3 regions of the Nocardioides okcheonensis genome follow, and region 1 is predicted to be linked to each of the others. Evidence: predicted binding sites of a transcription regulator. Region 1 holds the regulator's gene; each other region holds the start of a gene.

What was found. Region 1 encodes LexA, which represses DNA repair genes until DNA is damaged. Its sites were predicted from a motif close to TCGAACANNTGTTCGA; they were not measured.
Region 2: recA (recombinase RecA) is a predicted target of LexA. The motif match lies at 7,062-7,077, and genes of this name have one in related genera.
Region 3: LN652_RS08740 (HNH endonuclease signature motif containing protein) is a predicted target of LexA. The motif match lies at 6,466-6,481, and genes of this name have one in related genera.

What each region holds. Positions count from the first base shown of each region.
Region 1 is NZ_CP087710.1:1,997,702-2,007,275, forward strand. Features, by position in the region: gene LN652_RS09660 (hypothetical protein) at 1-397, opposite strand, end outside; gene LN652_RS09665 (hypothetical protein) at 479-994, opposite strand; gene LN652_RS09670 (LysM peptidoglycan-binding domain-containing protein) at 1,415-1,768, opposite strand; gene LN652_RS09675 (NAD(P)/FAD-dependent oxidoreductase) at 2,029-3,237, shown strand; gene LN652_RS09680 (SDR family NAD(P)-dependent oxidoreductase) at 3,338-4,102, opposite strand; gene lexA (transcriptional repressor LexA) at 4,258-4,980, shown strand; gene LN652_RS09690 (NAD(P)/FAD-dependent oxidoreductase) at 5,094-6,311, shown strand; gene LN652_RS09695 (sulfotransferase family 2 domain-containing protein) at 6,944-7,675, shown strand; gene LN652_RS09700 (ATP-dependent DNA helicase) at 7,709-9,574, opposite strand, start outside.
Region 2 is NZ_CP087710.1:172,426-181,999, forward strand. Features, by position in the region: gene LN652_RS00765 (ABC transporter permease) at 1-698, shown strand, start outside; gene LN652_RS00770 (ABC transporter permease) at 709-1,506, shown strand; gene LN652_RS00775 (hypothetical protein) at 1,639-2,214, shown strand; gene LN652_RS00780 (AMP-binding protein) at 2,264-3,892, shown strand; gene LN652_RS00785 (GNAT family N-acetyltransferase) at 3,900-4,208, opposite strand; gene LN652_RS00790 (DinB family protein) at 4,421-4,966, shown strand; gene LN652_RS00795 (class I SAM-dependent methyltransferase) at 4,963-5,580, shown strand; gene LN652_RS00800 (DUF3046 domain-containing protein) at 5,577-5,771, shown strand; gene LN652_RS00805 (MFS transporter) at 5,768-7,021, shown strand; gene recA (recombinase RecA) at 7,217-8,269, shown strand; gene LN652_RS00815 (regulatory protein RecX) at 8,259-8,999, shown strand; gene LN652_RS00820 (phosphoribosyltransferase) at 9,056-9,544, shown strand.
Region 3 is NZ_CP087710.1:1,797,803-1,807,376, reverse strand. Features, by position in the region: gene eno (phosphopyruvate hydratase) at 1-994, shown strand, start outside; gene LN652_RS08790 (FtsB family cell division protein) at 1,014-1,643, shown strand; gene LN652_RS08785 (DUF501 domain-containing protein) at 1,700-2,224, shown strand; gene LN652_RS08780 (Ppx/GppA phosphatase family protein) at 2,221-3,150, shown strand; gene LN652_RS08775 (uracil-DNA glycosylase) at 3,154-3,978, shown strand; gene LN652_RS08770 (glycine cleavage system protein R) at 3,991-4,509, shown strand; gene LN652_RS08765 (peptide deformylase) at 4,515-5,072, shown strand; tRNA gene LN652_RS08760 (tRNA-Leu) at 5,090-5,163, shown strand; gene LN652_RS08755 (hypothetical protein) at 5,221-5,694, shown strand; gene LN652_RS08750 (hypothetical protein) at 5,633-5,887, opposite strand; gene LN652_RS08745 (adenylyltransferase/cytidyltransferase family protein) at 5,884-6,339, opposite strand; gene LN652_RS08740 (HNH endonuclease signature motif containing protein) at 6,498-7,829, shown strand; gene LN652_RS08735 (calcium-binding protein) at 7,951-9,228, shown strand; gene LN652_RS08730 (Bax inhibitor-1/YccA family protein) at 9,391-9,574, shown strand, end outside.

The DNA.
Region 1 (9,574 bases):
CATCGGTGTAGAAGTTGGTCGGCAGGTTGACGAGAGTCTTGCCGCCGCGTGGCTGGACAAGAAGCCTTGATTCGGGCCAGCTCATTCGCTTGAACTCGCGGAGGATGAGTTGAACGACATCCACCTGATCGACAGCATCCTCTGGCATACACACGTCGCCGACATCGATCCCGTCCCTAAAGATGTCGTGCCAGATTCCAGGGACGCCGTTCTCGACACATTCAATGTGCTCGGCGCAGATTCCGCCGTTCGCGCACTGGATCGTGGTGACCCAAGTGTGACTGGGCTGGGAACTCGACGTCTCCGTGTATTCAGGGAGTGTCCAGTCGCAATCCGCCGCTACCGCCTGCCACGTGACTTGGAGGCAACGAGGCTGATCGTCGTCGCCCTCGTCCATTCCAAAAGCCGCGGTAGGGGTGAAAGAGATTGCGGCCATCGCTGCAAAGCAGTACGCGAGGATCTGAAGTGCGAGCCGCATCTAGATCACCGAGTACTGGCGCATCACGAAGGTATCTCCCTTGCGCTCGAGGGTCATCCGGTAACGCTGCGTTGCGGCTGGAAAGACGCGAGGATCTTCTCCAGGGACTTCGATGCTCAAGCGCGCTGCCCGCACCTCGACCACAAATGTGGGAGGCGATGGAGCGTCCTCCTTTACCTCCACCACTTCAGACCCCGAGAAAGTTACTTTCCCGGACTTCTCGTAGACGTCCGTCACCTGCTCCGCGTAGGTCGCACACGCCTGACAGCCGGGCGACATCCTCAAGAACTCCTTCGCGTTGCCCGTTGTCACCATTGCGTCTGCCGTTGCTTGCCACCGCCGGATGAAGTCCTCCGCACTCTCGACCTCCGGCGACTCGGACTCGGTCGGCGTGGGCGTCGAGCTCGACGAGTCGGGCATCTTCGGGGTCGGCTCGGCCTCGGGGTCGCCGTCGGAGCATCCAGCCAGGAGCAGCGGGGCGAGAACGGTGAGCGCAAGTGCGCGGCGTACGTGCATGGAATGCCTTCCCGAGACGACCTCAGCACGCTGAAGTTACCCATCTTGAGACGACTCGAACCACCCTCGAACCCGAATCTGTGGATAACCGGCGCGAGGGTGGCGGCGGACGACATCACGGACGCTTCGTTCGATGTCGTGTGCCGCCACCTTGGGAGGCCGACGGATATCCGACGCGTCGGATAGCTCGGCGCCGAGGTCTCGCGACAGGGCCCTTCGAGACGGCCGCGGGCGGCCTCCTCAGGACACCGCTTCGCCCTTCCTCGACCAGCGGGGGCGAGGAGTCTCGTGACAGGGCTTCGCCCTTCCTCGACCAACAAACGCCGAAATGCGCCGAGGGGCGGGCCCACAGGCCCGCCCCTCGGTCTTCCCCTTGGTTCCACCAGCCGGGGTCGAAGCGACTGGTGGAGGCCTCGCGCGTCAGTCGGTGACGACCGGGACGCGGAGCTTCTGGCCAGCCGACAGGCTGGCGGACTCGAGGGCGTTGAGCCGCTCGATCTGGGTCATCGCGTCGCGCACGTCGCCGTCGACGGCGACGCCGGAGGCGATGTCCCAGAGGGTGTCGCCGGGGGCGACGGTGATGGTCTCGGTCGGGACCTGCTCACCGGCCGAGTCGGTGCCGACGGCACCGCCGGCGAGGGCGACCGCGACGACGAGGGTCACGACGAGCGCGGTCAGGAAGACCACGAGCCGGCCACGCCGCGTCAGGCGCACCGAGGAGCGGGCGCGGGCGGGAGCCGGGGTGAAGACGGGGGAAAGGCTGAGGGTGCTCATGGTGGCCTCCTGGGGAAGATCAGCCGGGTCGGTGTGTCGAGGGAATGTCTAGTGATGGCCACCGACAGTGGGTCGGTGTCGAGCAGACGTTCGATCGAACACGTGTACGACGGTAGAGCACCTGTTCGAACGCGTCAAGCACTTCGCCGAACAGATGTTCGACGACGTTCGACCCGCTCGGAGGGGACCAACGCACCTGCCACGACGGGGCCGGGAGGAGAAGCATCGGGAGCAGGGCGACACCGGAAGGAGACACCCCCATGTCCCGGAAGAAGGTCCTGGTCCTCGGAGGCAACTTCGGCGGGCTCAGCGCCGCGATCACCGTCAAGCACGAGCTCGAGGGGGACGTCGACGTCACCGTCGTGTCGTCCTCCGACGAGTTCCTCTTCACGCCCTCCCTGATCTGGGTGCCGTTCGGCAAGCGCTCGCGCGCCGACATCACCTTCAAGGTCGGCCCCACGTTCGAGGAGCACGGCGTCGACTTCGTGCACGCCGAGGCGACCGAGATCGACCCGGTCGCGAGGCGGGTGCAGACCACCGCCGGCCCGCAGGACTACGACTACCTCGTCATCGCCACCGGCTACCGCAACCGCTTCGAGGTGATCCTCGGCCTCGGCCCGGACGGCAACGCCCACACCATCACCACGATGGAGGACGCGATCCACGCGGGCGAGGGCTGGACACGGTTCAAGGAGGACCCGGGCGACGTGGTCATCGGCGCCACCCAGGGCGCCGGCTGCTTCGGCGCGGCCTACGAGTTCCTCTTCAACACCTCCTACCAGCTCAGGAAGGCCGGGCTGAAGGACAAGGTGAAGCTCACCTACGTCAGCGCCGAGCCGTTCCTCGGCCACTTCGGCATCGGCGGCCTGCCCCACGGCGAGTCCCTGCTCGGCATGTTCCTCAGGAAGGAGGGCATCGAGGCGGTCCTGGACACCGCGATGGACCACGTCGACGACGGCCGCCTGGTGCTCGCCGACGGCCGGGCGATCGACTTCGGCTACGCGATGATCATCCCGCCGTTCTCCGGCCAGGACGTCGTCCAGAAGGCCGGCGAGCTCGCCGACGCCAACGGCTTCGTGAAGGTCCGGGACACCTACCAGAGCGAGGCGTTCGACGACGTGTACGCCGTCGGCGTCGCCGCCGCGGTCGAGGTGCCGTGGCAGACCCCGACCCCGGTCGGCATCCCCAAGACCGGCTTCCCGACCGAGCAGCAGGCCCACGTCGCGGCGCTCAACATCGCGGCCCAGGTCCGCGGCGAGGAGCCGCAGGAGCACAAGGCGTTCGGCGACATCCCGGCCGTCTGCGTGATGGACGCGGGCAACAACGGCGTCGTGATCCTGGCCGACAAGATGCTGCCGCCGCGCAAGCACGGGGTGCTGATCCCGGGCCCGCAGGCGCACCTGATGAAGCTCGGCTTCGAGAAGTACTTCCTGTGGAAGATGCAGCACGGGCAGGTGCGCCTGCCCTGACAAGGACGACCACGCCCGGTCGCGCACCGGGCACCTGGAGGGACGGCCGTCCGGCCCGGAGGGGCCGGGGGGCCGTCCGTGGGTTGCGACGGAGCGACGCTCAGCGTCGCCGCATCGCCCGGCGTCCCTGCGCGGCGAACAGCCCGACGACGTGCTGCGACACCCCCGGTGCCAGTGCGGCGCCGCGCGCCACTCCTCCGCGCCAGCCCGGCAGCGTACGCACGACGCGGCGCGAGCCGAGCAGCGCGACCGCGGCCTCGGCGACCTGCTCGACGGTGAGGATCGGCCCGCCCGAGTGGACCAGCTGCGCGCCCACCCCGGCGGGGTCCTGTGCCGCCAGCATGGCGGTGTCGGCACCGTCCGGGCACAGCGCGTGGACCCGCACGCCTCGCGGCGCCTCGGCGTTGACCGAGGAGCTCAGCGACACCACGCCGGCCTTGGTCGCGGCGTACACGCTGTAGCCCGGCGCCGGCGTCAGCCCGGCCAGTGACGCGACGTTGACGACGTCGCCGCCCCGCGGTCCGAGTGCGGCCAGCGCCGCCCGCGTCCCCCACATCGTGCCGAGCAGGTTGACCTCGACGAGCCGGCGCACCTGCTCGTCGGTGAGCGCGGCCAGCGTGCCGTCGTCGCCGACGCCCGCGTTGTTGAACCAGGCGGTGAGCGGTGCGTGCCGCGCCGCCTCGGCCGCGACGACCCGGTGCGCGTCAGGGTCGCGTACGTCGTGGGCGAGCCCGGCGACCGCGCCGATCTCCCCGGCCGTCGCGGCGACGGCCTCCGCGTCGACGTCGCTCACCACCACCCGGTGCCCGCGCGCGACCAGCAGTGCGGCGATGCCGCGTCCGATCCCACGCGCCCCACCCGTCACCACACAGCTCGTCGGCCCGCCGCTCGTCATGGACGCGACGCTAGCGACACGCTGCTTCGAACAGGTGTTTGATCCACGGGTGCCGGGAGGTCTACGGTGGCACCACCTGCTCCGGGCGGACGGAGCGGGCCACCACGCCGGGAGGACTGAGCCAGATGGCCAAGCAGGACGACAAGAACGTCATCGAGATGCCCGACGGCCCACCGGACGCCACCGGGCTGACCCCGCGCCAGCAGCGCGTCCTGGCCACCATCAAGGACTCCATCGAGACCAAGGGATACCCGCCCTCGATGCGTGAGATCGGTCAGGCGGTCGGCCTCACCTCCTCCTCCAGCGTCGCCCACCAGCTCCGGGTGCTGGAGGGCAAGGGCTTCCTCAAGCGCGACCCCAACCGTCCGCGCGCCCTCGAGGTGTTCCTGCCCGAGGTGATGGCCGCGCGCCGCTCGATCTCCAGCGCCGACGACTCGGGCGTCGACGAGACCGGCATCGGCGACGTCTCGCCGTCCGCGGTCAACATCCCGCTCGTGGGCCGCATCGCCGCCGGCGGCCCGATCCTCGCCGAGCAGGACGTCACCGACGTCTTCCCGCTGCCCAAGCAGCTCGTCGGCGACGGCACCCTCTTCCTGCTCGAGGTCTCCGGTGACTCGATGGTCGACGCCGCCATCTGCAACGGCGACTACGTCGTCATCCGCCAGGAGCAGACCGCCACCAACGGCCAGATCGTCGCCGCGATGATCGAGGGCGAGGCGACCGTCAAGACCTTCCAGCGCAAGGACGGCCACGTCTGGCTGCTCCCCCACAACACCGCCTACGACCCGATCCCCGGCGACAACGCCACGATCCTCGGCGTCGTCACCGCGGTGCTCCGCCGGGTCTGACCGCCCTGCCCTGCGTGCGTCGACGCGCCCTCCACCCCACGGGGCGGAGGGCGCGTTGAATGTCCGGGGTCGAGCGGACACGATGGCCGGACAGCCAACCGTCGGGAGCGCGCATGAGCAACGTCCAGGAGTCCTACGACTACGTCATCGTCGGTGGGGGCGTCGCCGCCACCAGCGCCGTGAAGGGGATCCGCTCGCAGGACTCCTCGGGCACGGTCGCCGTGCTCGGCTCGGAGCCGCACGACCCGGTCTACCGCCCCGCGCTGTCGAAGGACCTCTGGCTCAAGGACGACGAGTCGCTCGAGGGGCAGTCGCTCGCCGGTGACCTCGACGACGACGACGCCGTCGACCTCGTGCTCGACACGACCGTCACCGAGATCGACCCCGCTGCCCACGCCGTACGCCTCGCCGACGGCACGTCGGTCGGCTACGGCAAGCTGCTGCTGGCCACCGGCGCCGAGCCGCGCACCCTCGGCCTCGAGGCCGGCCCGCGGGTCGTCTACTACCGCACGTCCGCCGACTACGAGCGGCTCCGTGGGCTCGCCACGTCCGGCAGCCACGTCGTGGTCGTCGGCGGCGGCTACATCGGCTCCGAGATCGCCGCCGCGCTCGTGCAGAACGACGTCGCGGTGACGCTCGTGCTCGACCTCGAGGACGTGCAGGAGCAGATGTTCCCGCGCGCGCTCGCCGCGAGCCTCACCAAGGACTTCGCCGAGCACGGCGTCACGATCGTGCACGGCTCGGTCAGCACCGGCGAGGAGACCGGCGACGGCGTCCGGATCCGGCTCGACGACGGGACCGACGTGGTCGCCGACGCGGCCGTCATCGGGGTCGGCGTCCAGCCCCGCACCGGGCTCGCCGAGGCCGCCGGGCTCGAGGTCGACAACGGCGTCGTCGTCGACGAGCGCCTGCGCACGAGCGTCGAGGACGTGTACGCCGCGGGCGACGTGGCGTCGTACCCCGACGCCCTGCTCGGGCGCCGCCGCGTCGAGCACGTCGACCAGGCCGAGAAGTCCGGCGAGCACGCCGGCAAGGTGATGGCCGGCGCCGACGAGACCTACACCTACACCCCGATCTTCTGGTCCGACCTCTTCGACGCCGGCTACGAGGCCGTCGGCGAGACCCGCTCCGACCTCGACATGGTCGAGGACTGGAAGGACGGCGAGCTCGGCACCGGCGTCGTGTACTACCTGAAGGCCGGCTCCGTGCGCGGCGTGCTGCTCTGGAACGTCTGGGACAGCACCGACCAGGCGCGCGAGGTGATCGCCGAGACCAAGGACGCGCCGCTCGACGACCCGGAGAGCCTGCGGGGCCGGATCCCCTTCGGCTGAGGGCGCCACCGCTGGTCGAGGAAGGCGCCCTGGCGCCTGTCACGAGACCCAGACGCGCCGACGGGTCTCGTGACACGACTTCGTCGTTCCTCGACCACCGGTGGTCGGGGGTCTCGTGACGGTCGCTGCGCGACCTCCTCGACCAACGGGAGTTGCGCGCGTCGACCAGCGACGCGCCGCTCGACGACCCGGAGACGCTGCGCGGCCGGATCCCCTTCGACTGAGGGCGCCACCGCTGGTCGAGGAAGGCGCCCTGGCGCCTGTCACGAGACCCAGACGCGCCGACGGGTCTCGTGACACGACTTCGTCGTTCCTCGACCACCGGTGGTCCGGGGGTCTCGTGACGGTCGCTGCGCGACCTCCTCGACCAACGGGAGTTGCGCGCGTCGACCAAGGACGCGCCGCTCGACGACCCGGAGAGCCTGCGCGGCCGGATCCCCTTCGACTGAGGGCGCCACCGCTGGTCGAGGAAGGCGCCCTGGCGCCTGTCACGAGACCCAGTCGCGCCGAGGGGTCTCGTGACACGACTTCGTCGTTCCTCGACCACCGGTGGTCGGGGGTCTCGTGACGGTCGCTGCGCGACCTCCTCGACCAGCGAGGCTTCGGGCCAGGGGGCGTGTAGCCTCGCGGCGATGTCCGAGCACGCAGGCGGGGCGCCGTCGCCCGAGGTCTTCCGCACCCGGCCGGGCAACCGGCGTCGGCTGACGCCCGCGGCGGAGGCCGAGGTGTCCCGGCTCGCGGCGGCGGGCGAGGCGTCGGGCTGGCTCAGCCCCCTGGCGTACAACCTCACCGTGAGCCACAGCCACCGGTTCGTCTGGTACCGCGTGGCCAAGGTCGCGACCCGCACCATCCGCCACCACTGCGAGGCCTACGGCGTCACGATGGACGTCGACCACGCGATGCGGGTGCGCTACCCGCTGGGGTCGTTCGCCGACTACTTCACCTTCGCGTTCGTCCGCGACCCGCTCGACCGGTTCGTCTCCGCGTGGCGCGACAAGGTGGTGGACCACAACTACTACGCCTTCGACGACGAGACCCACGCGCGGATGCAGACGGTCGAGGAGTTCGCCCGCTGGACCGCGGCGCAGGACCTCTCCGCCGTCCCCGGCACCGACCAGCACCTCACCCTGCAGAGCCGGATGATCGACCTCAACCGGGTCGACTTCGTCGGCCGGCTCGAGACCTTCGACCGCGACTTCGCCGAGGTGTGCGAGCGGATCGGGGCGCCGGCCGTCCCGACCGCGCCGAAGAACCAGACCGCGCCCCGCGGGCAGGACCGCAACGCCTCCGACGAGCTCAAGGAGCTGGTGGGCACGATGTACCGCCGCGACTACCAGCTGTTCGGCTACGAGGTCCCGGCCTGAGGGCGTCTCCCGGCCGACCGTCGCGATGGCGGTCTACGTGCTCGTCGGCTGACCGAGCCGCTTGAGCGCCTGGCGCACGAGCGCCGGGTCGGTGGTCGACCACATCGGCGGCAGCGACGCCTTGAGGAAGCGGCCGTAGCGCGCGGTCTCGAGGCGCGGGTCGAGCACCGCGACGATGCCGCGGTCGGTGGTGGTGCGGATCAGCCGGCCCGCGCCCTGGGCCATCAGGAGCGCGGCGTGGGTCGCCGAGACCTCCATGAAGCCGTTGCCGCCCCGGTCGTCGGCGGCCTTCGCGCGCGCCGACATGAGCGGATCGTCGGGCCGCGGGAACGGGATCCGGTCGATGATCACCAGCTGGCAGGTGTCGCCCGGGACGTCGAGGCCCTGCCACAGCGAGAGCGTGCCGAACAGGCAGGTGTGCGGGTCCTCGACGAACTGCTTGGCGAGCTCGGGGAGCTGGGCGTCGCCCTGCGCGAGGGTGGTGAGGTGCGGGAGCCGCTGGCGTACGACCTCGGCGGCGGCCTCCGCGGCCCGGCGGGAGGAGAACAGCCCGAGCGTGCGGCCGTCGAGCGCGTCGACGAGGTCGCAGATCTCGTCGAGCTGGGCCGGGCCGAGGCCGTCGCGGCCGGGCTGGGGCAGGTGGCGCGCGACGTAGAGGATGGACTGCTGGCCGTAGTCGAACGGCGAGCCGACGTCGATGCCCTTCCACGGCAGCGCGTCGTCGGCGTCGGTGGTGGCGATCTGGTGGCCGACCCGCTCGGTGGGCTTGAGGCCGAGCGACGTCGCGACCGCGCCGAACTCGCCGCCGAGCATGAGGGTCGCGCTGGCGAAGACGACGGTCTTGTCGGTGAGCAGCTTGTCGCGCATCGGGCCCCACACCTGCAGCGGCGCGACGTGGAGCCGCGCGGGGAACCGGTCACGGGCCTCGCCGAGCCACAGCACGTCGCGGTCGGAGCCGGCCGCCATCCGCTCGGCGTTGACGAACACCTCCTGCACCATGCCCTTGGCCTGGGTGCGGCCGGCGTCGCCCTCGCCCTCGCCGCCCGACTCGCGCGGGAACGCCGACAGCGTCGCGCGGGCGGCGTCGCGGACCGCGACCAGCGCGTCGGCGAGCTGCGGCGGGACCGTGTCGATGCGACCGGCGGGCAGTGCCGCGAACGCCTCGGCGAGCTGGGCGCCGGCGTCCTCGAGGTCTCCGGCCGGGTCGCCGCCGGCGTCGTCGGCCCACCGGCTCGCGCGGCGCGCGGCCCGCTCGACGTCGTTGGCGCCGAGCTCGTCGGTGGCGGCCTGGGTGACGCGCGCGACCAGCTCGTGGGCCTCGTCGATCACGACCGTGTCGTAGTCGGGGATCATCGGCACGTCCTCGATCGCGTCGATCGCGAGGAGCGAGTGGTTCGTGACGACGAGGTGGCTGCGCTGGGCCTTCTCCTTGGCCAGCTCGGCGAAGCACTCCGCGCCGAACGGGCACTTGGTGGCGCCGAGGCACTCGCGGTGGTTGACCGACACCTGGCGCCACTCGCGATCGGTGTGGCGCGGGGCGTTGTCGCGCTCGCCGCTGCCGCCGCCCTCGGCCTCCTCCTCCGCCCACGCCCGCAGCTCGAGGACCTTCTCGGCCATCGCGCCGAGCGGCACGTCGACGAGGGTGCCCTGGTCGTCCGGCACGCCGGCGCGGACGCGGTGGAGGCAGGCGTAGTTGGAACGGCCCTTGAGCACGGCGTACGACGTGTCAAGCCCCGGCTGGCCCTTGACCGCCTCGACCAGGCGCGGCAGGTCGCGCTCGACGAGCTGGTGCTGGAGGGCGAGGGTCGCGGTGGCGACGACGACGCGCTTGTCGTGGAGCATCGCCGGCACGAGGTAGCCCAGCGACTTGCCGGTGCCGGTGCCGGCCTGGACGAGGAG
Region 2 (9,574 bases), 1.8 Mb from region 1:
CCTTCGTGACCCCGCTGTTCTACGTCCTGGCGATGGGCGTGCTGCTCGGCGGCTTCATCGACGCCGACCCCGCGCGGCTCGAGGGCGCCACCTCGTACCTCGCCTTCATCGTGCCCGGGCTGGTGGCGGCGCACGCGATGACGCTGGCGGTGAGCGAGTCGACCTACCCCGTCATGGGCGCGATCAAGTGGCACAAGACCTTCTTCGCCCAGCTCGCCACGCCGCTGGCGGTGCGCGACCTGGTCAACGCGTTCCTGGCCTTCGTGGTCTTCCGGGTGGCGTCCGCGTGCGCGGTGTTCATGCTCGTGCTCGCCCCCTTCGGCGTCTTCGAGACCTGGTGGGGACCGCTGCTGGCGTGGGTGGCGCAGGTGCTCGTCGGCACCGCCTTCGCCGCGATCACGTTCGGCTACTCCGCGCGGCTGCGCTCCGAGGAGGGCTTCGGGCTGGTCTTCCGGCTCGGGGTGCTGCCGCTCACGCTGTTCTCCGGGGCGTTCTTCCCGATCAGCAACCTCGGCCCGGTGCTGGAGTGGGTCGCCCGCCTGACGCCGCTGTGGCACGGCGTCTCGCTGTCGCGGATGTTCTGCCTCGACACCGTCGACTGGCCGCTGGCGGCGGTCAACCTCGCGGTCCTCGTCGGGCTCACCGTGGTGGGCTGGGTGTGGTCGGTGCGCGGCCTCGACAAGCGGCTGGAGGTCTGAGGTGGCCGTCGTGTCCGGGGTCGCGATCCCCGCTCCGCTGACGCCGGTGGGCGCCGCCCGCCTGCTGGTGCTGCGCAACTTCCTCGTCTACCGCTCGGCCTGGAAGCTGTTCCTCACCGGGTTCCTCGAGCCGGTCCTCTACCTCTTCTCGATCGGCATCGGCGTCGGCCAGCTCATCGACTCCTTCGAGTTCCACGGCGAGCAGGTGCCCTACGCCGCCTTCGTCGCGCCGGCCATGCTCGCCACCTCGGCCTTCAACGGGGCGCTGCTGGACAGCACGTTCAACGTGTTCTTCAAGCTCAAGTACGAGAAGCTCTACGACCAGATGCTCGCCACGCCGCTGTCGACCGGCGACATCGCGCGCGGCGAGATCATCTGGGGCCTGCTGCGCGGGTCGGTCTACTCCGCCGCCTTCCTCGTGGTGATGCTCGCGATGGGGCTCGTGGAGTCGTGGTGGGCGGTGCTGGCGCTGCCGGCGACCGTGCTGATCGCGTTCGCGTTCTCGGCCGTGTGCATGGCGCTGACGACGTGGATGAAGAGCTGGCAGGACTTCGACAAGATCACGCTCGCCCAGATGCCGCTGTTCCTGTTCTCCGCGACCTTCTTCCCCGTCGAGGCCTTCGGCGACGGGGTGCTGCGCTGGGTCGTCGAGGCCACCCCGCTCTACCGCGGGGTCGTGCTGTGCCGCGAGCTCACGACCGGCGTGGTCACCTGGGAGTCGGCGGTGTCGGTCGTCTACCTCGCGGTGATGGGCGTGATCGGGCTGCTCGTCGTCCGCCGGCGGCTCGACACGCTGCTGCTGACCTGAGGCCGAGCGGCCTCACGGCCCGCACCCCCCCAGGTGGTGGTATCGGCAGCGGCGACACAGGCGTAGCGTCCTTGGCGGCTTCACGCCTGCGGCCGCCCTCGCGGGGCGGCGGGAGGGAGGGGGTGGGGTGCCATGGCTGCAGGATCTCGCCCGAGGGTGCCGGACCCGGCGACGCCCCGGAGCACGGGGCCGCCCACGACGCGTGGCGGGCACGCCGCGGCCTGGATCCTGTCCCTCCTGGCCACCGGGGTGTCGACCTACGCGCTCGAGGCGCTGGCCACCGCGGCCGGCATCCTGCTCGCGACCTCCGGGGTCCTCGACGGCCTGGACCACGGAGTCCTGCTGGCCGCGCTGGGGATCAGCTACGGGGTGTGGGCCCTCGGGCTCAGGACCAACCTGCGCGAGAACCATGCGCTGCTGGGCCGTACGGGGACGAGCACCAACGTGCTGTCGAAGGCCGCGCACGACCTGGCCCTGGCGCGGTCGTGCGGTCCGCGGGCGCTGCGGCTGGCGTCCTCCGGGGGCTACGTGGCGTCGGAGGTCGTCAAGGAGGTGCCCTACTACGCCGGCGCGTTCGGAGCCACCGTCGTGACCGACTCCATCTCCTCGTCCGACGCGCTCGTCTTCCTCATCGGCACCAACCTGGGCGCAGGGGCCTACGAGCACGGGCTGGGCAGGCTGACCCGCCTCCTGCTGGCGCGGCGGTGAGCCGCGCCCCACTGGCGGCGCGTCCGGGGGCGCACGTAGGTTTCCGGGCATGGATGCAGACGTGACGTCGTACGCCCGGGGAGAGACCACGCCGGCCCTGCTCGAGGAGACCATCGGGGCGAACCTGTCGCGCACCGTCGCGACCCACGCCGACCGCGAGGCGCTGGTCGAGTGCGCCAGCGGCCGGCGCTGGACCTGGGCCGAGCTGGACCGTGACGTCGACGAGCTCGCGCGCGGCCTGATGGGCGCCGGGATCCAGCAGGGCGACCGCGTCGGCATCTGGGGACCCAACAGCGCGGAGTGGACGCTCGTGCAGTTCGCCACCGCCCGGATCGGCGCGATCCTCGTCAACGTCAACCCGGCCTACCGCACCCACGAGTTCGCCTACGTCGCCAACCAGTCCGGCATGCGGCTGCTGGTGGCCGCGACGTCCTTCAAGACCAGCGACTACCGCGCGATGATCGAGGAGACGCGGGTCGACACGCGCGCGCTCGAGCGCGTGGTGCACCTCGACGACGAGGAGAGCTGGGCGGGACTGCTGGCCGACGGCCGTCGCGTGACGGCCGACGACCTGGCGCAGCGAGCGGCGTCGCTCGACCCGAACGACCCGATCAACATCCAGTACACGTCCGGCACGACGGGGTTCCCCAAGGGCGCGACCCTCAGCCACCGCAACATCCTCAACAACGGCTACCTCGTCGGCGAGGTGTGCGGCTACACCGAGGCCGACCGGGTCTGCATCCCGGTGCCGTTCTACCACTGCTTCGGGATGGTGATGGGCAACCTGGCCTGCTCCACCCACGGCGCCACGATGGTCATCCCGGCGCCCGGCTTCGACCCCGCGCTGACGCTGCGGGCGACGGCCGACGAGTCGTGCACCTCGCTCTACGGCGTGCCGACGATGTTCATCGCCGAGTGGGCGCTCCCCGACGTCGAGACCTACGACCTGTCGTCGGTGCGCACCGGGATCATGGCCGGCTCGCCGTGCCCCGAGGAGATGATGAAGAAGCTCATCGCCGCCGGCATCGACGAGATGACGATCGCCTACGGCATGACCGAGACGTCGCCCGTCTCGATGCAGACCCGCCGCGACGACTCGCTCGAGCGCAAGGTGGGCACGGTGGGCCGGGTCTGCCCGCACCTCGAGGTCAAGGTCGTGGACCCGCTGACCGGCGAGACGCTGCCGCGCGGCGAGGCCGGCGAGTTCTGCACCCGCGGCTACTCGGTGATGCTCGGCTACTGGGACGAGGAGGAGAAGACCCGCGAGGCCATCGACGCCGACGGCTGGATGCACACCGGCGACCTCGGCGTGATGGACGAGAGCGGCTACGTCCGGATCACCGGGCGGATCAAGGACATGGTGATCCGCGGCGGCGAGAACGTCTACCCGCGCGAGATCGAGGAGTTCCTCTACACGCACCCCGACATCGAGGACGTGCAGGTGGTCGGCGTCCCGGACCAGAAGTACGGCGAGGAGCTGTGTGCGTGGCTGCGGATGCGGTCGGGCTCCACCCCGCTCGACGCCGAGGCCGTGCGTGCGTTCGCGACCGGCAAGCTGGCGCACTACAAGATCCCGCGCTACGTCATGGTGGTCGAGGAGTTCCCGATGACCGTCACCGGCAAGGTCCGCAAGGTCGAGATGCGCGAGGTGTCGACCCGCGAGCTCGGGCTGGCCTGACCGGAGCTCAGGCGAGCACCAGGGAGTACCACGCCAGGTCGATCCACCGGTCGAACTTGCGGCCCACCTGCCGCATCACCCCGACCTCCTCGAAGCCGCACGCCTCGTGCAGGCGCTGGCTCGCCGGGTTGGGCAGGGCGACGCCGGCCACGACGGCGTGCACCCCGTCCGCGCGCAGCAGCGCCAGCAGGGCGTCGTACATCTGCCTGCCGACGCCGAGTCCCTGGTGGCCGGGCGCGACGTAGACGGTGCTCTCGCGCGTGTGGACGTAGGCCGGCTTGGGCCGGTAGGGCGCGGCGGAGACCCAGCCGACCACCTCGCCGTCGTCTCCGCGACGAGGAAGTGGTCGTCGGCGGCGAGCTTCTCCTCCCAGAACTCCGTCGGTCGCGGCTCGTGGTCGAAGGTGGCGTGCCCCTCGCGCGCCTCGCGTCCGTAGATGGCGGCGACGGCGGGCAGGTCGGCGGGAACTGCGCGGCGGATGTCCATTCCACCCATTGTCCCCGGCGCGGGGGCTGGTTGGATGCAGGCGTGAGCAGCACCCCCGACATCACACCCGACACCAAGGACTGGACCTGGGTCCTCGAGCGCCCGTGCCCCGACTGCGGCTTCGACCCGTCCTCCCAGGGCCTCGCCGACCTGCCCGGGCTGCTCCACGACACGGCGATGACCTGGTCGGAGGTCCTGGCGCGCGCCGACGTGCGCGAGCGACCGGCTCCGGGTGTGTGGTCGCCGCTGGAGTACGCGTGCCACGTGCGTGACGTGCACCTGCTCTTCGCCGAGCGGGTGCGACTCATGCTGGAGCAGGACGGACCGACGTTCGACAACTGGGACCAGGACGTCACCGCCGTCGAGAGCGCCTACGGCTCGCAGGACCCCGGGGAGGTCGCCGGCGACCTGATCGGGGCGGCCGGTGCGGTCGCCGGGCTCTACGCCGGTGTCGACGCGGACGCGGCGAGCCGGCGCGGCACGCGGTCCAACGGCGACGAGTTCACCGTCGCCTCGCTGGGCAGCTACCACCTCCACGACGTGGTCCACCACCTGCACGACGTGGGTGCGCAGGAGGACCGCGCGTGAACGAGACCGTCCGCTCCTACGACCGCGACGCCGCGGCCTACGTCGCCAGCACCGCGACGATGACCGCCTCGGTGCGCGCCCGGATCGAGAACCTCGCCGCCCGGGTGGGGCCGGGGGCACGCGTGCTCGAGATCGGCTCCGGCGGGGGCCGTGACGCGCTGGCGATGGAGGAGCTCGGGCTGCGGGTCCGGCGCACCGACGTCACGCCCGCCTTCGTCGCGCTGCTCCGGGAGCAGGGCCACGAGGCCGACCTCCTCGACCCGCTCGTCGACGACCTGACGTCACCCGACGGCGCGTACGACGCCGTGTGGGCCAACGCCTCGCTCCTGCACGTGGCGCGCGCGGACCTCCACGCCGTGCTCGCCCGCCTGGCCTCGGTGACGCGTGCCGGTGGCGCGCTCCTCGTCGCGGTCAAGGAGGGCGACGGCGACGGGTGGTCCACCCACGGGTCGATCACCAGCCGCCGCCACTTCACGTACTGGCGCGCCGAGGCACTGGGGCAGGTCGTCGCGGACGCCGGGTGGACCGACGTCGAGGTCCGGTCCGGTCTGGAGGGGAAGAGGTCGGAGTCGTGGCTCGAGCTGTCGGCCGTGCGTGGGACCGTGTCCCCATGAGGCACACCGAGTTCTGGGCGCGGCTAGACGACGCCCTGGGCCGCGACTACTCGCGCAGCTGGGCGGAGCTGACCGTCCTGCGCGACCTCGACGGCCGCACCACGCGGGAGGCGATCGACGCCGGGATGTCGCCCAAGGAGGTCTGGGCAGCCGTGCGCCGCCAGCTCGAGCTGCCCGCGAGCGAGCGGTGACCGGCACGGTCGAGCAGGTCGACCTCGCCGCCCTCCAGCGCCGCACGGTCCGCACCCTCGTCGTCTCCCAGGCGATCGGCGCCGTGGGCGTCACCATCGGCGTGGCCACGGCCTCGCTCCTCGCCCGGGACATCTCCGGGAGCGAGACCCAGGCCGGTCTCGCCCAGACCTTCCAGGTCCTCGGCACCGCCGGTGCGGCCTACGCGCTGGCCCGGCTGATGCGTCGGCGCGGTCGACGGGTGGGCCTGGTCACCGGCTACCTGGTCGGGGCCGCTGGCGCCGTGCTCGCGGTCGTCGCGGGCGTCGTCGACTCCATGGCGGTGCTGCTGCTCGGCGCGCTCCTGCTCGGCGCCACCACGGCGGTCAACAACGGCTCGCGCTACGCCGCCACCGACCTCGCCACCGAGGCCCACCGCGCCCGGGCGCTCTCGGTCGTGGTGTGGGCCACCACCATCGGCGCCGTCGCGGGGCCGAACCTCACCGGCGCGGGCGGCAGCGTCGCGCGCTCGCTCGGGATCCCCGCGCTCACCGGTGGCTTCGCGATCGGGTCCGTGGTGCTGGTGGTGGCGGCGGCGTGGGTCGCGTGGCGGCTGCGGCCCGACCCGCTGCTGGTCGCCCAGCAGGTCGCGGGCGTCAGCGCCGAGGTGGCCGACGGCCCCGGCGGCCGGTCGTGGACCCGCTCCGCCGCGGTCGTGCGCGACGTGCCGGCGGTCGGCGCGGCGGTCGTGGCCATGGCGTGCGCCCACGCGGCGATGGTGACCGTGATGATCATGACCCCGCTGCACATGGAGCACGGCGGCGCACACCTCGAGGTGATCGGCTTCGTCATCTCCGTCCACGTGCTCGGGATGTTCGCGTTCGCGCCGGTGATGGGGTGGGCGGCCGACCGGTTCGGTCGCAGCGCCGTCCTGGTCGCCGGGGGAGCGGTGCTGCTGGTGTCGCTGGCGCTGTGCGGCTCGTCGCCCGAGGGGTCGTCGTGGCAGATCTTCACCGGCCTGTTCCTGCTCGGGCTGGGCTGGTCGGCCGCCACGGTCGCTGCCTCCACCGTGGTCGCCGACCGCACGCCGGTCGAGGCCCGCACCGACGTGCAGGGCACCTCCGACATGGCGATGGCGCTCACCGCCGCGGGCGGTGGGGCGCTGGCCGGCGTGATCGTGGGGTCGCTGGGCTACGCCGCTCTCGCGCTCTTCGCGGCGCTGCTCGCGCTGGCCGTCGTCGTCGCCGGTGCCGTGACCGGCCGCCACGGCTGAGCCGCGATTCCCCGGCGACACGCCGGGCCGGCACCTGCCGTCGAACACCTGTTCGGGCTACTGTGCGTCCACAGGTACGACGAGGGGCGAGGTTGTCCACAGCGTGTGACGGTCCTGATCAGGGGCTGTCGGTGGCTCGCCCTAGCGTCGCAGACGTACCTACACATCACTCACTCGAGAGAACGGGACACAGCAATGGCTGGTGCAGACCGCGAGAAGGCCCTCGATGCCGCCCTCGCCCAGGTGGAGAAGCAGTTCGGCAAGGGCTCGGTCATGCGACTGGGCGACGAGACGCGTGCCCCGCTCGAGGTGATCCCCACGGGGTCGATCGCCCTCGACGTGGCCCTCGGGCTCGGCGGTCTCCCGCGCGGCCGCGTCGTGGAGATCTACGGCCCGGAGTCCTCCGGAAAGACGACGGTCGCGCTCCACGCGGTGGCGAGCGCCCAGGCGGCCGGCGGCATCGTCGCCTTCATCGACGCCGAGCACGCGCTCGACCCGGAGTACGCGAAGGCCCTCGGCGTCGACACCGACGCGCTGCTCGTCTCCCAGCCCGACTCCGGTGAGCAGGCGCTCGAGATCGCCGACATGCTGATCCGCTCGGGCGCCCTGTCGCTGATCGTCATCGACTCGGTCGCCGCGCTCGTGCCGCGCGCCGAGATCGAGGGCGAGATGGGCGACAGCCACGTCGGCCTCCAGGCCCGCCTGATGAGCCAGGCGCTGCGGAAGATGACCGGTGCGCTCAACAACGCCGGCACCACCGCGATCTTCATCAACCAGCTGCGCGAGAAGATCGGCGTGATGTTCGGCTCGCCGGAGACCACGACCGGTGGTCGGGCGCTGAAGTTCTACTCCTCGGTGCGCCTCGACGTGCGTCGCATCGAGACGCTCAAGGACGGCACCGACATGGTCGGCAACCGCACCCGCGTCAAGGTCGTCAAGAACAAGGTCGCGCCGCCGTTCAAGCAGGCCGAGTTCGACATCATGTACGGCAAGGGCATCAGCCGCGAGGGCGGCCTGATCGACGTGGGCGTGGAGGCGGGCCTGATCCGCAAGGCCGGCGCCTGGTACACCTACGAGGGCGACCAGCTCGGCCAGGGCAAGGAGAACTCGCGCAACTTCCTGCGCGACAACCCCGACCTGGCCAACGAGATCGAGAAGCTGATCCTGGAGAAGCTCGGCGTCACGCCGGTCGTCGACGCGCCCGCCGACGGCCTGAGCGACGAGCCCATCGGGGTCGATGACTTCTGAGCAGCGTCCGGCGCCCGACTGGGTCGGTGACGTCGGGCTGGGCGTGCAGGCGTGGGTGGGGGAGACCCCACCCACGCCGGACGAGCCCGCCCGTCCCGCCCGGCGTCCGGCGGGCTCCCGCAGCGGTGGCCGCCGGTCGGGAGGCCGCGGCCGCACCCGCACCTGGGAGGAGCGCGAGGCGGCCCGGGTCGCTCGCGCGGAGGCGGCGGCCGCCGAGGTCGAGGCCGACCCCGAGGCGGTCGCGCGCAAGATCCTCCTCGACACGCTGACCGGTCAGGCCCGCACGCGCCAGGAGCTCGCCGACAAGCTCGCCAAGCGCGGCGTGCCCGACGAGCTGGCGTCCGCGCTGCTCGACCGGTTCACCGAGGTCGGGCTGATCGACGACGCGGCCTTCGCCCGCCAGTGGGTGGAGAGCCGGCACCGCAGCCGCGGGCTGGCGCCGCGTGCGCTGAAGCAGGAGCTGCGCCGCAAGGGCGTCACCGACGACGACGCCGCCGAGGCCCTCGGGCAGATCGACGACGACGACCAGCGGGCGGCGGCGCGGGCGCTGGTCGACAAGAAGCTCCGCTCGATGCGCGGTCTCGAGCCGCAGGTCGCCACCCGTCGGCTCGCCGGGCTGCTGGCCCGCAAGGGCTACGCGCCGGGCCTGGCCTTCGCCGTGGTCCGCGAGGCGCTCGCCGACCTCGGTGCCGACGAGGACCTCGACGACGTCGCGCTGCCCGAGGACTGACCGAGGACTGACCACCCCCTTCCACGCCGGGACCCGGCTCTGGTGGGATGGTCGGCGTGAGCAACGAGCGCGAGGTCCTCACCTATGACCTGTTCGGCACCGCCACCCGCGAGCTCGCCCAGGAGGTCGCCGACTCGGGCTTCGCCCCCGACATGGTGCTGGCGATCGCGCGCGGCGGCCTGGCGCTCGGGATGGGCCTGGGCTACGCGCTCGGGGTCAAGAACATCTCGGTCGTCAACGTCGAGTTCTACACCGGTGTCGACCAGCGCCTCGACGTCCCGATCATGCTCCCGCCCACCCCGGCGGCGGTCGACCTGTCGGGCCTGAAGGTCCTGGTCGCCGACGACGTCGCCGACACCGGCCGCACCCTCGAGCTGGTCCAGGAGTTCTGCGCCGGCCACGTCGCCGAGGCGCGCACGGCGGTGATCTACGAGAAGCCGCAGTCGGTGATCAAGCCCGACTACGCGTGGCGTCGCACCGAGCGGTGGATCGACTTCCCCTGGTCGGTGCTGCCGCCGGTCGTCGGGCACGGACTGGCGCACTGACGCGCCGCGGGCGTGGGCCATGATGGGCCC
Region 3 (9,574 bases), 200 kb from region 1:
CCTCGACGGCACGCCCAACAAGGCCAAGCTCGGCGCCAACGCGATCCTCGGCGTCTCGCTCGCCACCGCCAAGGCGGCCGCGGAGTCGGCCGGCCTGCCGCTCTTCCGCTACGTCGGTGGCCCCAACGCCCACCTGCTGCCGGTGCCGATGATGAACATCCTCAACGGCGGCGCCCACGCCGACTCCAACGTCGACGTGCAGGAGTTCATGATCGCGCCGATCGGGGCGCCCACCTTCCGCGAGGCGCTGCGCCAGGGCGCGGAGGTCTACCACGCGCTCAAGTCGGTGCTGAAGAAGAAGGGCCTGTCGACCGGCCTCGGCGACGAGGGGGGCTTCGCGCCCGACCTGGAGAGCAACCGCGCCGCGCTCGACCTGATCGCGGAGGCCGTGCAGGCCGCCGGCCTCACCCTCGGCACCGACATCGCCCTGGCGATGGACGTCGCCGCGAGCGAGTTCCACGACGCGGGCTCCTACACCTTCGAGGGCGCGAAGAAGTCCACCGACGAGATGGTCGCCTACTACGCCGACCTGGTCGCGGCGTACCCGATCGTGTCGGTCGAGGACCCGCTCGACGAGGAGGACTGGGCCGGCTGGAAGGCCATCACCGACGCGCTCGGCACGAAGACGCAGCTGGTCGGCGACGACCTGTTCGTCACCAACGTCGAGCGCCTCCAGCGCGGCATCGACGGCGGCCAGGGCAACGCGATGCTGGTGAAGGTCAACCAGATCGGCTCGCTCACCGAGACCCTCGACGCCGTCGAGCTCGCGCACCGCGCCGGCTTCCGCAACATGATGAGCCACCGCTCCGGCGAGACCGAGGACACGACCATCGCCGACCTCGCCGTCGCCACCAACTGCGGCCAGATCAAGACCGGCGCGCCGGCCCGCTCGGACCGGGTCGCCAAGTACAACCAGCTCCTGCGCATCGAGGACGAGCTGGGTGACGCGGCTCGCTACGCCGGGGCGCGCGCGTTCCCGCGTTTCCAGGGCTGAACGAGGCACACTGGTCCGCATGCCTTCCCAGCGCCGTACGCCCCGGGGCGGGGCCGGCGGGAACGGCCCCCGCGGACCGGGGCAGAGCAGCTCCACGCGCCCCGGCGCGCGCGGTTCCCGACCGCGCGCGGCCGGGGTGCGTCCCGCCGCCACCCGCGCGACCGACACGTTCGCGGCCGTCCCGGGTCCGTCCCGTCCCCACCCGAGCACGCGACGGCCGCGGTTCACCGGCCGCGCCGCCGTCCTCGTCCTCGTCCTCGCCGTGCTGACCGTGTCCTACGCCTCGTCGCTGCGCGCCTACCTGCAGCAGCGCTCCCACATCGGCGACCTCAAGACGCAGATCGCCGAGCGCGAGGCGAGCATCGACGCCCTCGAGCGGGAGAAGTCGCGGTGGGACGACCCGGCCTACGTCAAGGCGCAGGCCCGTGCCCGCTTCGGCTACCTCATGCCCGGCGAGTCGGGCTTCGAGGTGATCGGACCCGACGGCAAGCCGCTCGAGGCCCAGGCCACGCTCAACGACCCCGACGACGTGATCAAGACCGTGCCCAAGGCATGGTGGACCGCCGCGTGGGAGTCGATGGAGCTCGCCGGCAACCCACCCCCGCCCGAGGAGCAGCCCGCAGACGTGATCGACGGTACGAAGCAGTGAGCCACAAGAAGGTCCCCCCGCACGAGCCGGGGGTGGTCCACCGCGACAACCCCCGCATCGACGAGGCGGACGAGCGCGTCGTCCAGGCCCAGCTCGGTCGGCGTCCGAGCGGCATCGACTCGATCGGGCACCGCTGCCCGTGCGGCAACCCGGACGTGGTGACCACCGAGCCGCGGCTGCCCAACGGCACGCCGTTCCCGACCACCTTCTACCTGACCTGCCCGCGCGCGGCCTCGCGCATCGGCACCCTCGAGGGGTCGGGCGTGATGAAGCAGATGCAGGAGCGCCTCGGCACCGACGAGGAGCTCGCCGCCGCCTACCGGGCCGCCCACGAGCGCTACCTCGAGGCGCGTGCCGAGGTCGGCGAGCGCGCCGGGCTCGACGTCCCCGAGATCGAGGGCATCACCGCCGGCGGGATGCCCGACCGGGTCAAGTGCCTCCACGTGCTCGCCGGCCAGTCGCTGGCCATGGGGCGCGGCGTCAACCCGCTCGGCGACGAGGTCCTCGACGCCCTCGGCGACTGGTGGGCGTCGGGGCCGTGCGTGAGCGTCGGGGCCGACGGGGCCGACGGGGCGTCGTGAGCGAGCCCGGGCTCGTCGCCGCGATCGACTGCGGCACCAACTCGATCAAGGTCCTCGTGGGCCGGGTCCGGACCGACGGCGGCGTCGACGTCGTGCTGCGCGACTCGCGCGTGGTGCGCCTCGGGCAGGGTGTCGACCGCACCGGCGAGCTGGCCGACGAGGCGCTGGCGCGCACGTTCGCCGCGATCGACGAGTTCGCCGCCGTGGTCGCCGAGCACGGGGTGGCGGCCGGGCGGCTCCGCTTCTGCGCCACCTCCGCCACCCGCGACGCGAGCAACGCCGCGGTCTTCGCCCAGGGCGTACGCCGCCGGCTCGGGGTCGAGCCCGAGGTGCTGTCGGGTCCGGAGGAGGCCGCCCTGGTCTTCGCCGGCGCGATCGCCGGGCGGGCCGCGGCGCCCGAGGAGCCGGTGCTGGTGGTCGACATCGGCGGAGGCTCCACCGAGCTGGTGCTCGGCGAGGCCGGGGAGCGGCAGGCGGTGTCGATGGACATCGGTTCGGTGCGGCTGCACGAGCGGCACCTGCACGGCGATCCGCCCACCGCCGACGAGGTCGCCGCCTGCGTCGCCGACATCGACCGCACGCTCGACACCTCGGGCGTCCCGCTCGACCGGGCGCGCACCGTCATCGGCACCTCGGGCACGATCAAGACCCTCGCCTGCGGCGTGCTGGACCTGCCGGCCTACGACCGCGAGGCCTTCGACGGCGCAGAGCTCTCCAACGCCGACACCTCCCGGTTCGTCGCCGACCTGATCGCGCTGAGCGTCGAGGAGCGCCGGGCGCTGCCCTACATGCACCCCGGGCGCGCCGACGTGATCGACGCCGGGGCGCTGATCTGGGACCGCGTCCTCCGTCGCGTGCCGGTGCCGGTCCACCTGGTCTCCGAGGCCGACATCCTGCACGGCATCGCGGCCGCGATCGGGCGGTGAGTCGTGACGCTCCTGCCGCACCCGGTGGTGGGCGGGGCGTTCGACAGCCCCGTGACGCCGGGGACGGGGTGGCCGGACGACCCGGCGACCGCGGCCACGCCGGTCGCGCGCGACGCCGACGACGTACGCCGCCTCGCCGCGGACGCCGACCTGGCCGGGCTCGAGGCGCGGGTCAGCGTCTGCGCGGCCTGCCCGCGGCTGGTGCAGTGGCGCGAGGACGTGGCCCGCGACAAGCGCGCGTCGTTCGCCGACCAGCCCTACTGGGGCCGTCCGATCCCCGGCTGGGGCGACCCCGACCCGTCATTGCTCGTCGTCGGGCTCGCGCCCGCCGCCAACGGCGGCAACCGCACCGGGCGGATCTTCACCGGCGACCCGAGCGCCGACTGGATCTTCGCCAGCCTGCACCGCACCGGGTGGGCGACCCAGCCCGGCAGCGAGCACGCAGGCGACGGCCAGCGGCTGCTGGGCGCGCGGATGGTCGCCACGGTCCGGTGCGCGCCGCCCGACAACAAGCCCACCGTGGTCGAGCGCGACACCTGCGCGCCGTGGATCGCGGCCGAGCTCGCGCTGCTCCCGTCGGTGCGCGCGGTGGTGGCGCTCGGCGCGTTCGGCTGGAACGGCGCGGTCCGCTCGCTGGTCGCCGCGGGCGCGCCCGCCCCGGCGCGACGACCGCGGTTCGGGCACGGCGAGGAGGTCCGCCTCGGCGACGTCACCCTGCTCGGCTGCTACCACCCGTCACCGCACAACACCTACACCGGGCGGCTCACCGCGGACATGACGGACGCGGTCCTCGAGCGGGCTCGCGCGCTGACCCGTCCCGGCGTCTGAGAAGGTGACGCCGTGACCTCCCACGCCATCACCGTCCTCGGCCACGACCGCCCCGGCATCATCGCCGAGACCACGGGTCGGCTCGCAGGACTGGGCCTCAACCTCGAGGACTCCACGATGACGCTGCTGCGCGGCCACTTCGCGATGATGCTGGTCTGCGCCGGCGAGGTCGCCGACGCCGAGATCGAGGCCGCCCTCGCCCCGCTCGCGGCCGACGGCAGCCTCACCGTCTCGGTCCGCGAGGTGCCGGCCGGGCCGGCGGTCGCCGGCGCCGGGTCGTCGTGGGTGCTGTCGGTGCACGGCGGCGACCGCCCCGGCATCGTGTCCTCCGTGGTCGGCGTGGTCGCCGGCGTCGGCGGCAACATCACCGACCTCACCACCCGACTCTCCGGCGACCTCTACCTCCTCGTCGCCGAGGTCGACCTGCCGGCGTCGGCCGACGTCGACGCGGTCGAGCGCGACCTCGCGGCCGCGGCGTCGGACCTCGGCGTCGGCGTCTCGCTGCGCCCGGCCGACACCGACGAGCTCTGAGCCCGGTGAGCGTGAACCCCACGGTCCTGGCGTGGACCGAGGCCGACCTCGGCGTGACCGGTGCGCTGCGCGAGGTCGTACGCGCCCCTGCCGCCGTGCTGTCGACCGCCGGTGCGACCGTCGACCCGACCTCGCCGGAGGTGGTGCGCCTCGCCGCCGACCTGGTCGCCACGATGCGCGTCTCGCCCGGCTGCGTCGGCCTCGCCGCGCCGCAGGTGGGGGAGGGCGTGAAGGTCTTCTGCGTCGACGTCTCCGAGCACCCCAAGACCCGCGAGCACCACGGCACGTTCGTGCTGTGCAACGCCGAGGTCGTCTCGTGCAGCCGCAACGAGAAGGCCCGCGAGGGCTGCATGTCGGTCCCCGACTTCACCGGCGACGTGAAGCGGCCCAGCCGCATCGTCGTGCGCGGCCAGCTGCCCGGCACCGGCGAGGAGGTCGAGCTCGAGGCGGACGCCTTCGAGGCCCGCGCCCTGCAGCACGAGATCGACCACTGCGACGGCCTGCTGTTCCTCGACCGCGCGGCCGGCGCCCACGCCGTCTACGCTCGCAAGACCTACCTCTGAGCCGTCCCACGGCTCGCGCCCCGGTATCCCAACCGGTAGAGGAAGCGGTCTTAAAAACCGCGCAGTCTGGGTTCGAACCCCAGCCGGGGCACCCAGGTCGACAGCCGCACGGGTGGCGCGTCCGACCCGACCGGGCAGGATGGGTGCCATGAGGCCGGGGGGTTGGTGGGTGCTGGGCGTGGCGGGGTTCGCCGTCATGGTCGCCGCCAGCGCCTGGGCGCCGCTGCAGCCGGAGCTGGTCACCGGCGGTGCCTGCCAGATCGCCCCGTGCGGCACGCTGGAGGACCCGGACAGGTGGCGCCGGGCCTGGCGCCTGTGGTGCCTCGGCGCCGCCGTCGCCGCGCTCGCTGCCGGGTTCGTCCTCGAGCCGAGGCGGCCTCGTCCGCGGGGCGTCCTGGTGCTGGTCGTGTCCGCCGTGCTGGCGGTCCTGCCCCTGGCGCTGGTGACCCTGGTGCTGTTGGTCCTCACCTCGGTGCAGGGTGTCGCCACCGCCGCGGTGCTGGTCCCGCTCGCGGGCCTCGCGGTGCTGGGGTCGTGGGTCCGCGGGCGGAGCCTGGGGCCTACCGCCCCAGGTGGTGGTCCAGGGCTGAGGCCCAGTCGCCATCCGCGAGCCCTGCGTTGACGAGGACGTCGCGCCAGTCGGTCCCGGCCAGCGCGGCCTGCCGGGCAGCTTCGCGCGCGTCGCCGGCGGCGGCGAGCACGATCGCGGCCTGCACCCGCTCGGACGTCGCCGCACGTGCCACGACGCGGGTGACCGTCTCGACGTCGTGCGGGTCGAAGTCGTGCTCGATCCGCCGGGCCAGGCGTCGCGTCATCGGGGCCACAGGTCGCCCCGCTCGCGCACCCGCCGGATGACCTCGGTCGTCGACAGGGCGCTGGTGCGTGGCACGGTCACGAAGGTGCCGGCGGCGACGGCGGGTCCGTAGACCTGCCTCGCCCCCTCGAGCGACAGGTCGTCGCCGTGGACGACCGTCGCGATCCGGTGCGCGGCGAGGAACTCCTCGGTCAGCCGGTCGGGCGCGCCGGCGACCACCTCGTCGACGTACCTGCAGGACTCGATGACGGCGACCCGCTCGGCGAGGGTCATCACGGGTCGCCGCTTGTAGGACGCTGCGGTCTCGTCGGAGAGCACGCCCACGACCAGGTGGTCGCCGTGGGCGCGCGCGGCCCGGAGGAGGTCGACGTGGCCGGCGTGGAACAGGTCGCCCACCATGTCGACATAGACACGCGCGCCGGGCGCCTGCTGGCTCAGTGGTCCCATCGACATCGCTCCCTGCTTCTGGCCAGGCGTTCCGACCCCATGTCTACCCGTGCGAGTCGCCGCGCCGCACCAGGCACGTCCGGTGGATCGTGACGATCTCTCGATGGGCGATGTCGGTGGCCAGTGTCACAATAGAACTAGTGATCGATCAAGGAGGTGGGGGGATGGCGCATCGCTCGGACTGGCCGGCGGAGGAGCTCCACGCCCTTGCCGACCTCCTCGGCGACCTGACCGTGACCGGCGGCCCGGTCGACCTGCTCGACGGCATCGAGGCCCTCGAGCGGATCAAGTCCGCCGCCGCGGGGGCCCAGGTCCTCCTCGCCGCCACCTTCGCAGACCTCGCCGACACCGACGACGTGCCGGCCACCGGCCGACGCACGCCTCCGCGGGCGATGTCCGTCGGCGCCGAGGTCGCGCGGGCGACGCTCGCCAGCCCGCACCAGGGCGAGCAGCGCGTCCTGCTCTCGCGTCGCCTGCGTGACGACCTCCCGCTGGCGCTCGCCGCCCTCGCGCGCGGCGAGCTGACCGAGGACCGCGCGTTCGCGATCGCCCGCGAGGTCGCCCACCTCGACCCCGACCAGCGCCGTCGGGTCGACGACGACCTGGCGCCCCGGCTCGCCGGGCTGGGTGACGTCCGGCTGCGCCAAGCCGTACGCCGCTCCTGCCTGACCGTCGCGGCCGAGGCGGAGGCCCGCCGCCACCGCCGCGCCCGGGCCGACCGCCGCGTCACCACCCAGCGCCTCGACGACGGCACCGGACGGCTGGTCGCCACGCTGCCCCTCGAGGACCTCGCCGCGGTCCGCGCGGCCCTCGACGCCGCCGCCGCGAGCGCCCGGTCGCACGGCGACGACCGGACCGACGGACAGGTCCGCGCCGACACCCTCGTCGCCCGCGTCACCGGGCGCGACCCCGTCACCGACGTCGCGCCGGTGCGCGTCAACCTCGTCATCGGCGTCGAGTCCCTCCTCGGCGACGGCACCGAGCCCGGGCTCGTCCAGGGCGAGGGCTTCCTGCCCGCCGCGCTCTGCACCGACCTCGTGCGTCGCGCCAGCTCCGCCGCGAAGGCCGCGCTGCGCCGACTCTTCGCCAGCCCGGCCGACCGCGCGCTCGTCGCGATGGAGTCGACCGCCCGACACTTCGACGGCGCGCTGGCCGAGCTCCTCGACCTCCGCGACGGCGGCACCTGCCGCACCTCCGGCTGCAACGCCGCCATCCGCCACCACGACCACGTCGTCCCCGTCGCGCGCGGAGGCTCGACCACCGCCGCCAACGGCCAGGGCCTGTGCGAGCGCTGCAACTACCTCAAGGAGTCGCCCGGGTGGACCTCGTGGGTCATCGAGCCGCCGGACAGCGGGCTCCACGAGGTCGGCACCGTCTCGGAGCACCTCCGCCTCGCCAGGTCGACGGCCCCACCCCTGCCCGGAGGTCCGTCGGGCGGGATCGACTACTCACCGGCCGAGCGGCGGCTCGCCAGCCTCTTCACCCTCGCGTCCTGATCGGCGCGGGGCGATGCTCCGCGGCACCCACGCGGACGCGGCGGCCGGGAAGAGCGGGAGCGGCTCGTGCCCCTCGCGTGCCCGGCCCGCGCGGCCTACTCTCGGCAGCCGAGGGGGAACCATGACCGGACGCACGACCATCACGCGCCTGCTCGCGGCGGGCACGCTGGTGCTGGCGTCGGCGACCGCGGCGCACGCGGGGAGCACACGCGCCGCCGCCACGTGCGACGGGCTCACCGCGACCATCGTCGGCACCGCTGACGACGACGTGCTCACCGGGACGCCCGGAGACGACGTCATCGCGGCGCTCGGCGGCAACGACGAGGTCGACGCAGGAGCGGGCGACGACGTCGTCTGCGGCGACGCGGGTGCCGACGTGCTGACCGGCGGCGAGGGCGACGACCGCCTCTTCGGCGGCACCAACGGCCGGGTGCCGCTCTTCGAGAGCGAGCCCGAGCCGCAGGGCGACACCGTCGTCCCGGGACCCGGCGACGACCTGGTCGACGTCGGTGTCAACACGGTGCTGCGCAGCGACGGCTACGGCAGCCCCGACACGATCGACTTCTCGCCGTCGCCAGCCGGCGTCGTCGTCGACCTCGTGGCCGGCACCGCGACCGGTGACGGCGCCGACACGGTGGTGCTGGCCCAGCCGGTCCCCACCAGCGGTGCGGTCGTCGAGGTCCTCGGGTCGACGCACGGCGACACCCTGCTCGGCACGGAGGGCCCGGACCAGCTGATCGGCAAGGGTGGCGGCGACCGGATCGAGGGCCGTGGCGGCGACGACTTCGTCGTCAACGACTGGGACGAGTACGCCCCCGCGCGCGGCGAGGACGCCGACGACGTCTTCATCGGGGGAGAGGGCGACGACTACCTCGACTCCACCGGCGGCACCGACGTCCTCCTCGGCGGCCCCGGCATCGACGGACTGCGCAAGGAGGGCGGCCCCTCGACCCTCGACGGCGGTCCCGGCCGCGACCGGCTCGAGGTCTACCTCGGCCGCGGGCGGCACGCCCTCACCGGTGGCCCCGGACGTGACGAGGTGCTGCTGGCGGTGCTCGACACCGGCCCGCTCACCCGTGGGGTCCTCGACCACGCCCGCGAGCGGTTCGCGGTGCGCTTCGGCCACCGCGACCCGGTGCGGTCGGTCGTCGCCGACGTCGAGCGGGTCGTGATGCCCCACAACCGCGGCCGCTGGACCTACCTCGGGACGCCGGGCGACGACCGGGTGGGCGGGGGAGCGCCCTACACCGCACGGGGCCGCGGCGGCGACGACGTGCTGGTCGGGTCGTACGCCGACGACGTGCTGCTCGGCGGCCCCGGCGACGACGTCGCCCGCGGCGGTGGCGGCACCGACCGGTGCCGGGCCGAGGACGCCCGGCACTGCGAGCGGCGTCGCTGAGGACCGGCGTTCCTGAGAAGTTCCTGTGACGGGAACAGTGCCCCCGCGGCGCACGTTTGACCCTGTGTCATCCCGGCTAGAGTGGGATGACATGACAGGCGCCGTCACCACGACGGCGTCGCGACCTCCGGAGACTCCGGAGGAGGCCTCCAAGGAGAGACCATGAGAAGCAACAACCCCGTGTTCGCCCGTTCGGAGGAGTTCAACCGCTCCTCCAACGCCTTCGGCAACCAGACCTACGCCGGCGGGGGCGCTGCCTACCCCGGCTACGGCGAGACCCCCGGCCAGGTCGACCAGCGCCGGATGACGATCGACTCGGTCGTGCAGAAGACCGCGATCTCGATCG